2 regions of the Streptomyces sp. NPDC041129 genome follow, and region 1 is predicted to be linked to the other one. Evidence: riboswitches for the same ligand, from Rfam matches in the RefSeq annotation. Region 1 holds a riboswitch; the other holds the start of a gene.
What was found. A riboswitch is a leader RNA that binds a small molecule or an ion and turns the genes downstream of it on or off. The one in region 1 is predicted to bind glycine.
Positions count from the first base shown of each region.

Region 2: it holds a riboswitch for glycine, as region 1 does, so the genes downstream of both, gcvT (glycine cleavage system aminomethyltransferase GcvT) here and gcvP (aminomethyl-transferring glycine dehydrogenase) in region 1, are expected to answer to the same signal.

Region 1 covers NZ_JBVIYV010000003.1:6,026-13,017, forward strand. Annotated here, with positions in the region: gene ACZ6B1_RS12745 (FHA domain-containing protein) at 1-704, shown strand, start outside; gene ftsR (transcriptional regulator FtsR) at 746-1,480, shown strand; gene ACZ6B1_RS12755 (bifunctional nuclease family protein) at 1,567-2,040, shown strand; gene ACZ6B1_RS12760 (MerR family transcriptional regulator) at 2,290-2,973, shown strand; partial or broken gene ACZ6B1_RS12765 (DNA polymerase IV) at 3,051-4,621, shown strand; gene ACZ6B1_RS12770 (PRC-barrel domain-containing protein) at 4,543-4,914, opposite strand; glycine riboswitch at 5,034-5,128, shown strand; gene gcvP (aminomethyl-transferring glycine dehydrogenase) at 5,303-6,992, shown strand, end outside.
Region 2 covers NZ_JBVIYV010000009.1:51,723-58,714, forward strand. Annotated here, with positions in the region: gene glyA (serine hydroxymethyltransferase) at 1-899, opposite strand, end outside; gene gcvH (glycine cleavage system protein GcvH) at 914-1,291, opposite strand; gene gcvT (glycine cleavage system aminomethyltransferase GcvT) at 1,408-2,535, opposite strand; glycine riboswitch at 2,579-2,692, opposite strand; glycine riboswitch at 2,693-2,790, opposite strand; gene ACZ6B1_RS25960 (AAA family ATPase) at 2,970-3,647, shown strand; gene ACZ6B1_RS25965 (enhanced serine sensitivity protein SseB) at 3,713-4,507, shown strand; gene ACZ6B1_RS25970 (enhanced serine sensitivity protein SseB C-terminal domain-containing protein) at 4,696-5,481, shown strand; gene ACZ6B1_RS25975 (ABC transporter permease) at 5,831-6,829, shown strand; gene ACZ6B1_RS25980 (ABC transporter substrate-binding protein) at 6,889-6,992, shown strand, end outside.

The DNA of each region.
Region 1 (6,992 bases):
CGGGCGGTGACATTTCCGGAGGCCAGGGCGCGGCGTCTGTTGACCCTGCCCAGTCCGGCGGCATAGGTTTCGGGCAACCGTCAACCTCAAGTGCGGGTGGAGGGTTTGCCTCCGACCCCTATGCGTCCAACGCCCCCGCGGGGCAACCGCGGCAGGAGGATCCTTCCATGTCCGTCCTGATTTGTACGAGGTGCGGTAACCGCAACGCGGAGAGCGCCCGCTTCTGCTCCAACTGCGGTGCGCCGCTGCGGTCCGGTGTGGCGCCGGAGCGTGCCTCGGAGACCACGTCCACGATCTCCATCTCCGGCATCGAGGCCTACGACGCCGAGGTGACCGGGCAGACGCAGGTGCCGATGCTCTCGCCCGAGGCGCAGGCCGCGGTCGACGCGCTGCCGCTGGGGTCGGCGCTGCTGGTGGTGCGCCGGGGCCCGAACTCGGGCAGCCGCTTCCTGCTGGACAGCGACCTGACCACGGCCGGCCGGCACCCGCAGAGCGACATCTTCCTGGACGACGTCACGGTCTCCCGCCGGCACGTGGAGTTCCGGCGCTCCCCGGACGGCTCGTTCACGGTGGCCGACGTGGGCAGTCTGAACGGCACGTACGTCAACCGCGAGCGGATCGACCAGGTGCCTCTGTCGAACGGTGACGAGGTGCAGATCGGCAAGTACCGGCTGGTCTTCTACGCGAGCCGGCAGGGCATCTGACCCCCCTGGACTCCGTCCGGGGGGAACCCCAGGGAAGGTCCATGCTGCACACACCGAGCGGCGGTGCCCGAAGCGGTACCGCCGCCGCGGGCGGACTGATGAGCATCGGCACGGTGCTGAACGCGCTGCGTGACGAGTTCCCCGAAGTGACCATCTCCAAGATCCGCTTCCTGGAGTCCGAGGGGCTCATCGAGCCGCAGCGGACTCCGTCGGGCTACCGCAAGTTCGGCCCCGGGGACGTCGACCGCCTCGCGCACGTCCTGAGGATGCAGCGGGACCACTACCTGCCGCTCAAGGTGATCCGCGAGCACCTGGACGCCATGGAGCGCGGTGAGGCCGTGCAGTTGCCCTTGGTGGGGCGCCAGCGCACCGGGGACGAGCCGCCGGAGCCGCCCGAGCGGCCCACGGTGGCCCGGATCGGGCGGGCCGAGCTGCTGGCGGCGGCGGACATCGGCGCGGACGAACTCGCGGAATGGCAGTCGTACGGGCTCATCGCTCCACTGGAGGACGGTGTGTACGACGCGGCGGCCGTCACCGTGGCCTCGCTCATCGCCGAGCTGGGCCGGTTCGGGATCGAGCCGCGCCATCTGCGCGTGATGAAGGCCGCCGCCGATCGGGAGGCGGGCCTGGTGGACCAGGTCGTGGCCCCCCTGAAGCGCCACCGCAACCCGCAGACCAGGGCCCACGCCGAGGCCCGGGCCAAGGAGCTGGCGGCGCTCACGACACGGCTGCACGCGGCACTGGTGCAGACCGCTCTGGGCGTACGCCTGCCCTGAACGGCGGGGTGTCCCGGGCGGCCGGATCGGGCACCTGTTCCCGGCCCGACTACCCAAAGGTCCCGAGCACGGCCTAGGGTTGCTGTGTGAACGAGCTCGATGTCGTAGGTGTCCGGGTCGAAATGCCCTCCAACCAACCGATCGTGCTCCTGCGCGAAGTGGGGGGCGACCGCTACCTCCCCATCTGGATCGGGCCGGGGGAGGCGACGGCCATCGCCTTCGCCCAGCAGGGCATGGCCCCCGCGCGACCGCTGACCCACGACCTGTTCAAGGACGTGCTGGAGGCCGTCGGCCAGGAGCTGACCGAAGTGCGCATCACGGATCTACGTGAGGGCGTCTTCTACGCGGAGCTGGTCTTCGCCAGTGGGGTCGAGGTGAGCGCGCGTCCCTCCGACGCCATAGCGCTGGCCCTGCGTACCGGGACGCCGATCTACGGCAGTGACACGGTGCTGGACGACGCCGGCATCGCGATCCCGGACGAGCAGGAGGACGAGGTGGAGAAGTTCCGCGAGTTCCTCGACCAGATCTCGCCGGAGGACTTCGGCACCAGCAGCCAGTGAGGTATGGCGCCCCGACGGCCCGGGGGCGGTGACCTGCGGGCCCGTTGCCGTGTGGCGTGGCAATTGCCTCCGGCCATCCAGAGCGTCATGCGGTCTTCCGCGAGAGCATTCGGCTAGCCTTTCCCCGCGGTGGGGCACGAGAAACCACTCTTAGGGTGATTATCACCCGGCGTGGCGAGTGTGGCGATCGTTGACGCACCCCTGGTGACTGCCTACCGTCGAGAAGGCAGTTCAAGGACGGAGGTCGGCGTGAGAACGAGCGGCGACGGTACGGCTGGGGGTGCCCCCGGACGCGGTTTCGGGGAGAGCGGTCCGTGCCCTCCCCCGAGTTCCCAGCCACGTTCCAGCGGGCAGTACGCATATCCCGGCGGCGCGGTCGACCACGCCCCACAGCGGCCGACGGCGGTGCCGAACGGCGGAGGGGTGGCGTCCATGGCGTCCGAGGAGATCGGCTACCGGGGTCCCACGGCCTGCGCGGCCGCCGGCATCACCTACCGGCAACTGGACTACTGGGCCCGTACGGGACTGGTCGAGCCGAGTGTGCGGCCCGCCCACGGATCGGGCACCCAGCGCCTCTACAGCTTCCGGGACGTGGTCGTCCTCAAGATCGTCAAGCGGTTCCTGGACACCGGGGTCTCGCTGCAGAACATCCGCACGGCCGTGCAGCACCTCCGGGAACGCGGTTTCCGGGACCTGGAGCGCATGACCCTCATGAGCGACGGTGCCACGGTGTACGAGTGCACCTCGCCGGACGAGGTGCACGCCCTGCTCCAGGGCGGCCAGGGCGTCTTCGGGATCGCCGTCGGCGTGGTCTGGCGGGATGTGGAGAGCGCGCTCTCCCAACTGCACGGCGAGCGTGTCGACACGGGGGAGACCCTGGTCGGGCACAACCCGGCGGACGAACTGGCGCGGCGGCGCAACCGGGCCGTCTGAGGACGTCCCACCGAGCCCCACCGCACCCCACGGGCCGTGCGCCCGCGTTGTCAGTGGTGTGGTGCAGCATCGGAGGTGTGAGAAACGCGCCCACGATCCTGCATCTCGACATGGATGCCTTCTACGCCTCGGTGGAGCAGGCATCCAAGCCGAGCCTGCGGGGCAAGGCCGTGATCGTGGGCGGACTCGGACCGCGGGGTGTGGTGGCCACCGCGTCGTACGAGGCGCGGGTGTTCGGGGTGCACTCGGCGATGCCGATGGCCCAGGCGCGCCGGCTGGCGCCGAACGCCGCGTACCTGGTGCCCCGCTTCAGTCTCTACCGGTCCGTGAGCGAGCAGGTGATGGCGCTGCTGCGGGAGCTGTCGCCGCTGGTGGAGCCGCTGAGCCTGGACGAGGCGTTCGTCGACCTCGAGGCCCGGCAGGCGGCCTGGGACGCGGACTCCGCGCGCCGGGTGGCAACGAAGCTGCGCACCGACATACGGGCGGTCACCGGGCTCACGGGGTCGGTGGGACTCGCCGCCTCCAAGATGCTCGCGAAGATCGCCTCGGAGGAGGCCAAACCCGACGGACTGGTCCTCGTCGAACCCGGCACCGAGCGGGCGCTGCTCGGGCCGATGCCGGTGCGGACCCTGCCCGGGGTGGGGCCGGCGACCGGGGACCATCTGCGGCGGGCCGGGATCACCACGGTCGAGGAGCTGGCCGAGGCGGGCGAGGACGAGCTCGTACGGCTGCTCGGCAAGGCGCACGGGCACGCGCTGTACGCGATGGCGCTGGCCCGCGACGACCGGCCCGTGGTCGCCGAGCGGGAGGCCAAGTCGGTGTCGGTCGAGGACACCTACGACGTGGACATCCACGACCGGCTGCGGGTCGGTCTCGAGGTGCGGCGGCTCGCCGACCGGTGCGTGGGCCGGCTGCGCGGGGCCGGGCTGTCGGGGCGGACGATCGTACTGAAGGTCCGCCGGTACGACTTCTCGACACTGACCCGGTCCGAGACGCTCAGAGGGCCCACGGACGACCCCTCGGTGATCCGGGAGGCGGCCGAGCGGCTGCTGGACTCCGTGGACACCACGGGCGGGGTGCGGCTGCTCGGTGTGGGCGTCACCGGGCTCGCCGACTACACCCAGGAGGACCTGTTCGCCCAGGCGGCGCAGCCCTCGCCGGCGGCACAGGCGCCGGAGGAGGCCGTGGCCGAGACCGTGCCGGAGCGGCCGGAGCCCGTCGAGCGGCGGTGGCGTGCCGGGCAGGACGTGCGGCACTCCGAGCTGGGCCACGGCTGGGTGCAGGGCAGTGGTCTGGGCCGGGTGACCGTGCGCTTCGAGACGCCTCAGTCGGAGCCGGGGCGGGTGCGGACGTTCGGCGTCGAGGATCCCGCGCTGGTGCCGGCGGATCCGCTCCCGCTGGTGCTGGGCACGGATCCGCAGCCACGGATGTCGGACGCGGATCCGCCGCCGCGCCTGTCGGGTGCTCTCGACGCCGATCTGTAGGGCGGCTGCGGCCCGTGAGGTGCGGGCTCCGCCGTGGTCACCGGCGTGGCCCCCCGCCCCCGGTGGGGCCGCCGGCGGCGTGGGCTCAGGGTTCCTCGGTGCCCGCCAGCTTGCCGAAGTCGTGGTCCGCGAGCGGGGAGGGCGCCGCCACGTCCAGGCCGTAGTGGTGGTAGAGCTGGAGTTCCTGTTCGGGGGAGAGGTGGCGGCCCACGCCGAAGTCGGGTGCGTCCTTGATGAGCGCACGGTCGAAGGGAACCCGCAGGGCGCCCTCGACGATCTCGCTGGGTTCCAGGGGGACGAAGGCGTCCCGGGAGAACAGACCGGTGCGTATGGCCGCCCACTCCGGTACGCCGGTGGCGTCGTCGAGGTACACCTCGTCGATGGTGCCGATCTTGGTGCCGGTGCGGTCGAACGCCTTGCGGCCGATCAGGTTGCGCGGATCGATGTCGGTCTGCACGGTCCCTCTCCCTCCACTTGGTCGCAACTCATCCGTAAGCACTACGAAAGAGCACAATCAGGGAGGCGGCCACTCGAAGGCCCGGGCGTTGACCTCGCTGGTACGCTGACAGCGGCTGCTGACCCCGTGCGGGAGAGTCCTCCGATCACCTCGGAGGCGCCGAAGGAGCAAATCCTCCCCGGAATCTCTCAGGCTCACGTACCGCACGGACGAGGTCACTCTGGAAAGCAGGGCGGATGTCGACGGCGTCCGCCCTCACCGACGGTGAAAGCCGGCGCCCCCGGGCCGCCGGTGAAGCTCTCAGGTCGAGATGACAGAGGGGGAGGCCGTCGGGGTATCCGTACCGGGGTGCCCCTCGAAGGTCGCGTCAGACCAGGAGGCCTCCGCAATGACCGCCCATCGCACCCCGCTCTCCGAGCTCGAAGCGGGCATCCCCTTCGAACAGCGCCACATCGGGCCCGACCACGAGGCGCGGGCCAAGATGCTCGCGCACGTCGGCTACGGCTCGCTCGACGAGCTGACCGCCGCCGCCGTCCCGGATGTGATCAAGAACGCCGACGCCCTGGACCTGCCGGGCGCCCGCACCGAGGCCGAGGTGCTCGCCGAGCTGCGTTCGCTCGCCGACCGCAACCAGGTCCTCGGCTCCATGATCGGCCTCGGCTACTACGGCACCTTCACCCCGCCGGTCGTCCTGCGCAACGTCATGGAGAACCCGGCCTGGTACACGGCCTACACGCCGTACCAGCCGGAGATCTCCCAGGGCCGGCTCGAGGCCCTGCTGAACTTCCAGACGATGGTCGCCGAGCTCACCGGGCTGCCGACGTCCGGCGCCTCCCTGCTCGACGAGGGCACGGCCGCCGCCGAGGCCATGGCGCTGTCCCGGCGCATGGGCCGGAACAAGAAGGGCCTGTTCCTGATCGACGCGGACGCCCTGCCGCAGACCGTCGCCGTCATCGAGACGCGAGCCGAGCCGACCGGCGTCGAGGTCGTCGTCGCAGACCTCTCCGAGGGCATCCCGGCGGAGATCGCCGAGCGCGAGATCAACGGCGTGCTGGTCCAGTACCCGGGCGCCTCCGGTGCCGTCCGCGACATCAAGCCGCTCATCGACCAGGCGCACGAGCTGGGCGCCCTCGTCACCGTCGCGGCCGACCTGCTCGCGCTCACCCTGCTGACCTCGCCGGGCGAGCTGGGCGCGGACATCGCCGTCGGCACCACCCAGCGCTTCGGCGTGCCGATGGGCTTCGGCGGGCCGCACGCGGGCTACATGGCGGTGCACGAGAAGTTCGCGCGCAGCCTGCCCGGCCGTCTCGTCGGCGTGTCCGTCGACGCCGACGGGCACAAGGCCTACCGCCTGGCGCTGCAGACCCGCGAGCAGCACATCCGCCGCGAGAAGGCCACCAGCAACATCTGCACCGCCCAGGTGCTGCTCGCCGTGATGGCCGGCATGTACGCCGTCTACCACGGCCCCGAGGGACTGCGGACCATCGCCCGCCGCACCCACCGCTACGCCACGATCCTCGCCGAGGGCCTGAAGGCGGGCGGCGTCGAGATCGTGCACGGTGCCTACTTCGACACCCTCACCGCGCGCGTGCCCGGCAGGGCCGCCGAGGTCACGGCCGCCGCCCGGGCGGGCGGCGTCAACCTGCGTCTCGTCGACGCCGACCTGGTCTCCCTGGCCTGCGACGAGACCACCAACCGGGCTCAGCTGGAGACCGTCTTCGCCGCCTTCGGCGTCGACGGCGACATCGAGGCGCTGGACGCGGCGGCCGGCGAGGCCCTCCCCGAGGCCCTGCTGCGCACCGACGACTACCTCACCCACCCGGTCTTCCACGAGCACCGCTCCGAGACCGCGATGCTGCGCTACCTGCGCCGGCTCGCCGACCGCGACTACGCGCTCGACCGCGGCATGATCCCGCTGGGCTCCTGCACCATGAAGCTCAACGCGACCACCGAGATGGAGCCGGTCACCTGGCCCGAGTTCGGCCAGGTGCACCCCTTCGCGCCCGCCGAGCAGGCCGAGGGCTACCTCACGCTCATCCACGAGCTGGAGGACCGTCTCGCCGAGGTCACCGGGTACG
Region 2 (6,992 bases), on a different contig from region 1:
GTCAGCCGCTCGGCGAGGATGCGGGCACCCTCCACCGTACGCCGCTGGCGCTCCTTGAACTCCTCCGAGGCGGCGACCTTGAAGGAGACCGCCTTGGCCGCGATCACGTGCTCCAGGGGACCGCCCTGGAAGCCCGGGAAGACGGACGAGTTCAGCTTCTTCGCGAAGTCCTTCTTCGCCAGGATGATGCCGCCGCGCGGGCCGCCGAGGGTCTTGTGGGTCGTGGAGGTGACCACGTCCGCGTACTCGACCGGGTTCGGGTGCAGACCCGCCGCGACCAGGCCCGCGAAGTGCGCCATGTCGACCCACAGGTACGCCTCGACCTCGTCGGCGATCCGGCGGAACTCGGCGAAGTCGAGCTGACGCGGGTACGCCGACCAGCCGGCGATGATCACCTTCGGACGGTGCTCCTTGGCCAGCCGCTCGACCTCGGCCATGTCGACCAGGCCCGCCTCGTCGACGTGGTATGCGACCACGTTGAACTGCTTGCCGGAGAAGTTCAGCCGCATCCCGTGGGTGAGGTGGCCGCCGTGCGCCAGGTCCAGGCCGAGGATGGTGTCCCCGGGCTGGGCGAGGGCGAACAGCGCCGCCTGGTTCGCGGAGGCGCCGGAGTGGGGCTGGACGTTGGCGTACTCGGCGCCGAACAGCTCCTTGATCCGGTCGATGGCGATCTGCTCGGCGACGTCGACGTGCTCGCAGCCGCCGTAGTAGCGGCGGCCCGGGTAGCCCTCCGCGTACTTGTTGGTCAGCACCGAGCCCTGGGCCTCCATCACCGCGAGCGGCGCGAAGTTCTCCGAGGCGATCATCTCCAGCGTCGACTGCTGGCGGTTCAGCTCGGCGTCGACCGCGGCGGCGATCTCCGGGTCCAGCTCGTGCAGGGACGTGTTCAGGACAGTCATACGGCTACGACTCCTCAGCCGGCGTTCTGGGCGGTGTACTCGTCGGCGGAGAGCAGGTCGCCCGGCTCCTCGGTGACGCGCACCTTGAACAGCCAGCCGCCCTCGAAGGGGGCCGAGTTCACCAGCGACGGGTCGTTGACGACGTCCTCGTTGACCTCGGTGATCTCACCGGTGACCGGGGAGTACAGGTCCGAGACCGACTTGGTCGACTCCAGCTCGCCGCAGGTCTCACCCGCGGACACCGTGGAACCGACCTCGGGGAGCTGGGCGTAGACCACATCGCCGAGCGCATTGGCCGCGAACTCGGTGATGCCGACCGTCGAGACGCCGTCCTCGGCGGCCGACAGCCACTCGTGCTCCTTGCTGTAGCGCAGCTGCTGGGGGTTGCTCATGGCCTGAATTCTCCTGTACGCGCGGGAGTGCTGATGAATGGGGGACTGCTGGACCTGCTGCTGAGCAGCGGGGATGTGCGCAGGGTCACGTCCAGTGGACGGACCGCGCCCAGTGTCTACTTCTGGCGCTTGTAGAAGGGGAGCGCCACGACCTCGTACGGCTCGTGGCTGCCCCGGATGTCCACGCCGACACCCTCGGCGCCCGGCGCCGAGTGCGCCGCGTCGACGTACGCCATCGCGATCGGCTTGCCCAGGGTGGGGGAGGGGGCGCCGGAGGTGACCTCGCCGATCACCGTGCCGCCCGCGACGACGGGGTACCCGGCTCGCGGCACCCGGCGGCCCTCGGCGACCAGGCCGACGAGCACGCGCGGCGGGTTCTGCTCGGCCCGGGCGGCGGCCCCGGCCAGCGCCTCGCGGCCCACGAAGTCGCCCTCCTTCTCGAACTTCACCACCCGGCCGAGCCCGGCGTCGAAGGGGGTCAGGGAGGTGGTCAGCTCGTGCCCGTACAGCGGCATGCCCGCCTCGAGGCGCAGGGTGTCCCGGCACGACAGGCCGCACGGCACCAGACCGGCGCCCTCGCCCGCCTTGGTCAGCGCCTGCCACAGCTCCACCGCGTGCTCCGGCTTCACGAACAGCTCGAAGCCGTCCTCGCCGGTGTAGCCCGTGCGCGCGATCAGCGCGGGGACGCCGGCGACGGTGCCGGGCAGGCCCGCGTAGTACTTCAGGCCGTCCAGGTCGGCGTCGGTCAGCGACTTCAGGATGCCGGGGGACTCGGGGCCCTGGACCGCGATCAGCGCGTAGGCGTCCCGGTCGTCGCGCACCTCGGCGTCGAAGCCCGCGGCACGCTCGGTCAGCGCGTCCAGCACCACCTGGGCGTTGGAGGCGTTGGCGACGACCATGTACTCGTGTTCGGCCAGCCGGTAGACGATCAGGTCGTCCAGGATGCCGCCGTCGGCCTGGCAGATCATGGTGTAGCGGGCGCGGCCGACACCGACGGACGCGATGTTGCCCACCAGGGCGTAGTTCAGCAGGTCGGCCGCCTGCGGCCCGGTCACGGTGATCTCGCCCATGTGCGAGAGGTCGAAGAGACCGGCCTTCGTCCGCACCGCGAGGTGCTCGTCGCGCTCGGACGCGTAGCGCAGCGGCATGTCCCAGCCGGCGAAGTCGGTCATCGTCGCGCCGAGCGAGCGGTGCAGGGCGTCGAGCGCGGTACGGCGCGGTCCAGTGGGTTCGGTACTGCTCATCGGTCGGTCGTCTCCCAGGGCAGGCATGACAGGCGAGGATCGTTCCTCCCCATCTGTCATCGGAACCTGAGAGGTTCGCCATGATCCTCGCGAGGAGTGGTCACGGCTTGCACCTTGGGTGGAGCCACTGTCGCAGCGGCCCGCTTTTCAGATGTGCCTCGCCCGCGCGGTAACGGGGCCTGAGAGATTCAAGGGAGGGACTTGCTCCTTCGGCGTCCCAGCTGAGCTGGCTGGGAACTCTCCCGCGCGGATTCAAGCGGCCGGTATGCAGTTGGCGGGCACATCATTGCACGCCGCGCCCCGGCCCGTCAGGGCCCGCATCTGTAACCGAGCTGTGGCAGTACGCGCACCCAACCGCTGGACCAGCGCATTACCTTCTCTTTACATTCAATGGGCAAAGGGTGTTCCGAGCCCACAAGGGGAGGACGATGACGGTGAACAGGACCACGGCCTACGCCGCCACCACCGGTCTCGCGGTGCCGAAGCAGCCCTCCGCCCCGGCCCGCGAGCGCTGCGCCGGACGTCCCGCCCCGGTCGTCCGCGACCTGCGCGAGCGCGCCGGGCGCAGCCCGCACGACCTGCTCTTCGGCCCCCGCGACCTGGTGGTGATCACCGGGCTGCCCGGCAGCGGCAAGTCCACCCTGATGCACCGCGCGGTCCCCGGTCACCGCGTCGACTCCCAGGACGCCCGCGACCGCTGGGACGCCCGGATGCCGCGCTTCCTCCCCTACGCGCTCTACCGCCCCCTGGTCCGGCTCGCCCACTACGCCGGACTGCGCCGCGCCCTCGGCACCGGCGAGGGGGTCGTCGTGCACGACTGCGGCACCCAGGCCTGGGTGCGCGGCTGGCTGGTCCGCGCGGCCCGGCGCCGCGGCGGCACCCTGCACCTGCTCCTGCTCGACGTCACCGCGGAGACCGCCCGCGCGGGCCAGCGCGAGCGCGGCCGCGGGGTCTCCCGATACGCCTTCCGCCGCCACCGCCGTACGGCGGCCCGTCTGCTGCGCGCGGTGGAGCGGGGAGAACTGCCCGCGGGCTGCGGCTCGGCGGTGCTGCTGGACCGGGACGCCGCGGACGTGCTGCGCCGCATCGGCTTCGCGGGCCGATCCGGCTGAGCGCCGTCCCGGGCACCCGCTAGCCTTTCGGACCACAGCAGTGGTTCCCAGCAGGCGGCAGGCAGATGGACTTCTCGGCGGCGGACCTTCCCGCGGACTATCCGGCACAGACGCACCCCCACCCGCACGGCGGTTGGCCCGGCAACGAACTGGAGGAGGTGCTCTCGGCCTCCCTCGGCGTACCCGGCGCGGGCGGCCGGATCGCCGAGGTGCTGGGCCGCAGCCTGCTGTGGATCCCGCTGCCCAACGGCGGCGGCCCGCACAGCGGTCCCCTGGACCTGCCCACGACGGAGATCGAGGGCCAGGTGTACGTCCCGGTCTTCAGCTCCGAGGAGCAGCTCCGGCTGGCCGCCGGCTCCCACATGTCGTACACCGTCGCCCCGGCGGTGGAGTTCGCCCGCGGCCTGCCCCCGCAGGCCGGCATCCTCGTGAACCCCGACGGGGTGGTCGGCCTGCCGTTGCCGCCCGGGGCGGTGGCCGAACTCTGCCGGACCGGCCACACCCCGCTGGACGGCCCCGCCACCGGTGGCCGGGTCCGTCTCTTCGAACCGGACTGGCAGGACGACCCGGTCGACTTCCTCTCCGCCGCCTCCGCCGAGTTCGCCGGCACCGGAGTGGTGGTCACGGCCCGCCGCTGTCTCGCCTCCGTCGAGACGGCCGACCCGGTGATGTTCGTGGGTGTGGAACTCTCCCAGTGGGAGGGCGACCTGCGGGCCCTTCCCCTGGAGGCCCTCGGCCGGGCTCTGGGTAAAGCCCCGGTCAAATGGCAGGTCAACCTCGTCCTCCTGGACGTCACGGACGACCCGGTGGCCACCTGGCTCAAATCCAACGTCCGCCCCTTCTACCAGTACGGCCACTGACCGGCGGGTTCGGGGACAGCAGGCCTGAGGGGCGCGGCAACTGTGCGACGAGCCGCGACCGAGCCGCACCCGCGCACGAACACAGGGCCCCGAGCCATTGGGCGCTTAAGCTGTCCCCGAACACGGGGCAAGAATCGAAGGGGCGGTAAAGACAGGTGAGCGCGAGCCCAAGCGGCAGCGTCGAGCACATGCTGCGCCAGGTCACCCCCGGCCGCTACGACGCGTACGAGGCACTGCTGCGCGCCCTCGCCACCCCCTCCTCCGGCCAGATCTGGATGCTGTTGTGGCACGGCCAGGCCGGATCCCCGGACGCCCAGTACGGGAACATGGAGGTCGACGGCTCCGGCTACGCCCCCTGTGTGACCTCCGCGCAGGAACTCTCGGCCAGTGGCTGGAACCGCTCCTACGAGGTGGTCGACGGGCTCGACGTGGCCCGCACCCTCTACCCCGACCACTACGGCCTCTGGCTCAATCCGCACGCCCCGGGCGGCGGCGTCGGCATCCCCTGGCTGGACCTGCGTCGCATCGCCACCGGCCTCGACCGCCAGCCCGCCGGCCCCCTGCGGCTGTCGGAACCCGGCATCGACGTCGCGCAGTTCTACGCCCTGCTCACGCAGAACGCCCACCGCACCCCGGCCCTGCGCTCGCTGCGCCGCGCCTGGGTGCAGCCCGCGCTCGGCGCGCCGTACCTCGCCATCGGCCTGGACGTCTACGACACCTCGCCCGCCGCCGTCGACTCGGTGCGCGCGATGATGCAGCAGTCCGTCGGCGCGGTCCCCGAGGGACTGCCGGTGTCGACGGTCGCGATGACCGACGACTACGACCCGGTGGTGCTGTGGATGCGGGCCAACGCCCGCCCGTTCTACGATCGCGACGCCCACGCGGCCGTTCCCCAGCCGCAGCCGCAGGGCCCGCCGCAGCCTCAGGCGCCGGCCCCCGGTTACGGCTACCCGCCGGTCCACGGGGGTTACTGAGCAACCGGGCCGGGGAGTCCGCCACTTGGACCGTGGTGGAGAATTCGTGCGCGGGACGGACTTCTCCGCGCGTAGAAGAGCGAAGTTTCGTCCGATTGGAGCCGAAGCGCCGTTCTGTCCCAAGTGCCCCCTGTCCGGTGGCCGTTACCCCGTGATCGGATAACGGAATCCCCTGGACTGCATCACGGTTGCGCATACTTTCCCCGCCAGCTCTGGCGGGTGATCGCAAAGAAGCTGAAGACTCCCGATTCAGACGTGAGGTCGAACCTCGCGATCGAGGCAAGTCGACAAAGCCGCAAACCGCGGCAGGCGCAGGCCGGTCACCACCGGCGAGAGGGGTCGGGTCACTGTGACCGCACCGATCGAGACCACCGGGGCGGCAGCCGAGACACAGCCGGAAGCTGTGCTCGAGGGTGCCGGTAAGGGGCGGATCGAGGGTCGTTCCCTTGGCCAGATCGCCTGGTCGAGATTCAAGAGGGACAAGGTCGCCGTCGCGGGCGGCGTCATCGTCGTCCTGCTCGTCGCGCTGGCCATCCTCTCCCGGCCCCTGCAGGCCCTGCTCGGACTCGACCCCAACGCCTTCCACCAGGACCTCATCACCCCCGACACCTCGCTGCCCAAGGGCAGTTGGGGCGGCATGAGCGCGGACCACCCGCTCGGTGTGGACCCGAAGTTCGGCCGGGACATCGCCACCCGCGTCCTGGAGGGCTCCTGGGTGTCGCTGGTGGTCGCCTTCGGTGCCACGATCCTGTCCAACGTGATCGGCGCCATCATGGGCGTCGTCGCGGGCTACTACGGCGGCCGGGTCGACAACATCATCAGCCGCCTGATGGACACCTTCCTCGCGTTCCCCCTCCTGCTGTTCGCCATCGCGATCTCCGCCACGCTGCAGGGCGGCGCGTTCGGCCTCAACGGGCTCCCGCTCCACCTGAGCGTGCTGATCTTCGTCATCGGCTTCTTCAACTGGCCCTATCTGGGCCGGATCGTGCGCGGCCAGACCCTCGCCCTGCGTGAGCGCGAGTTCGTGGACGCCTCCCGCGGCATGGGTGCCAAGGGCCCGTACATCCTGTTCCGGGAGCTGATGCCGAACCTGGTCGGCCCGATCATCGTCTACTCGACGCTGCTCATCCCGACCAACATCCTCTTCGAGGCGTCCCTGAGCTTCCTCGGTGTCGGCATCCAGCCCCCGCAGGCCTCATGGGGCGGCATGCTCCGCGAAGCGGTCACCTACTACCAGGTCGATCCCCAGTTCATGATCGTGCCCGGTCTCGCCATCTTCGTCACCGTCCTGGCGTTCAATCTGCTGGGCGACGGTCTCCGCGACGCTCTCGACCCGCGCAGCCGCTGACGCCTGCCACCACCCGAGAGCCCGAAAAGTTTCCGACTATGGAGGGGAAAGCGCCCATCATGCGAAGGTCAGCGCTGGCCGCTATCGCGGCCATCGGCTCCGCCAGCCTGCTCGTTGCAGGTTGCAGCAAGGCCGATGACAACAAGGACAACAACGGCTCGTC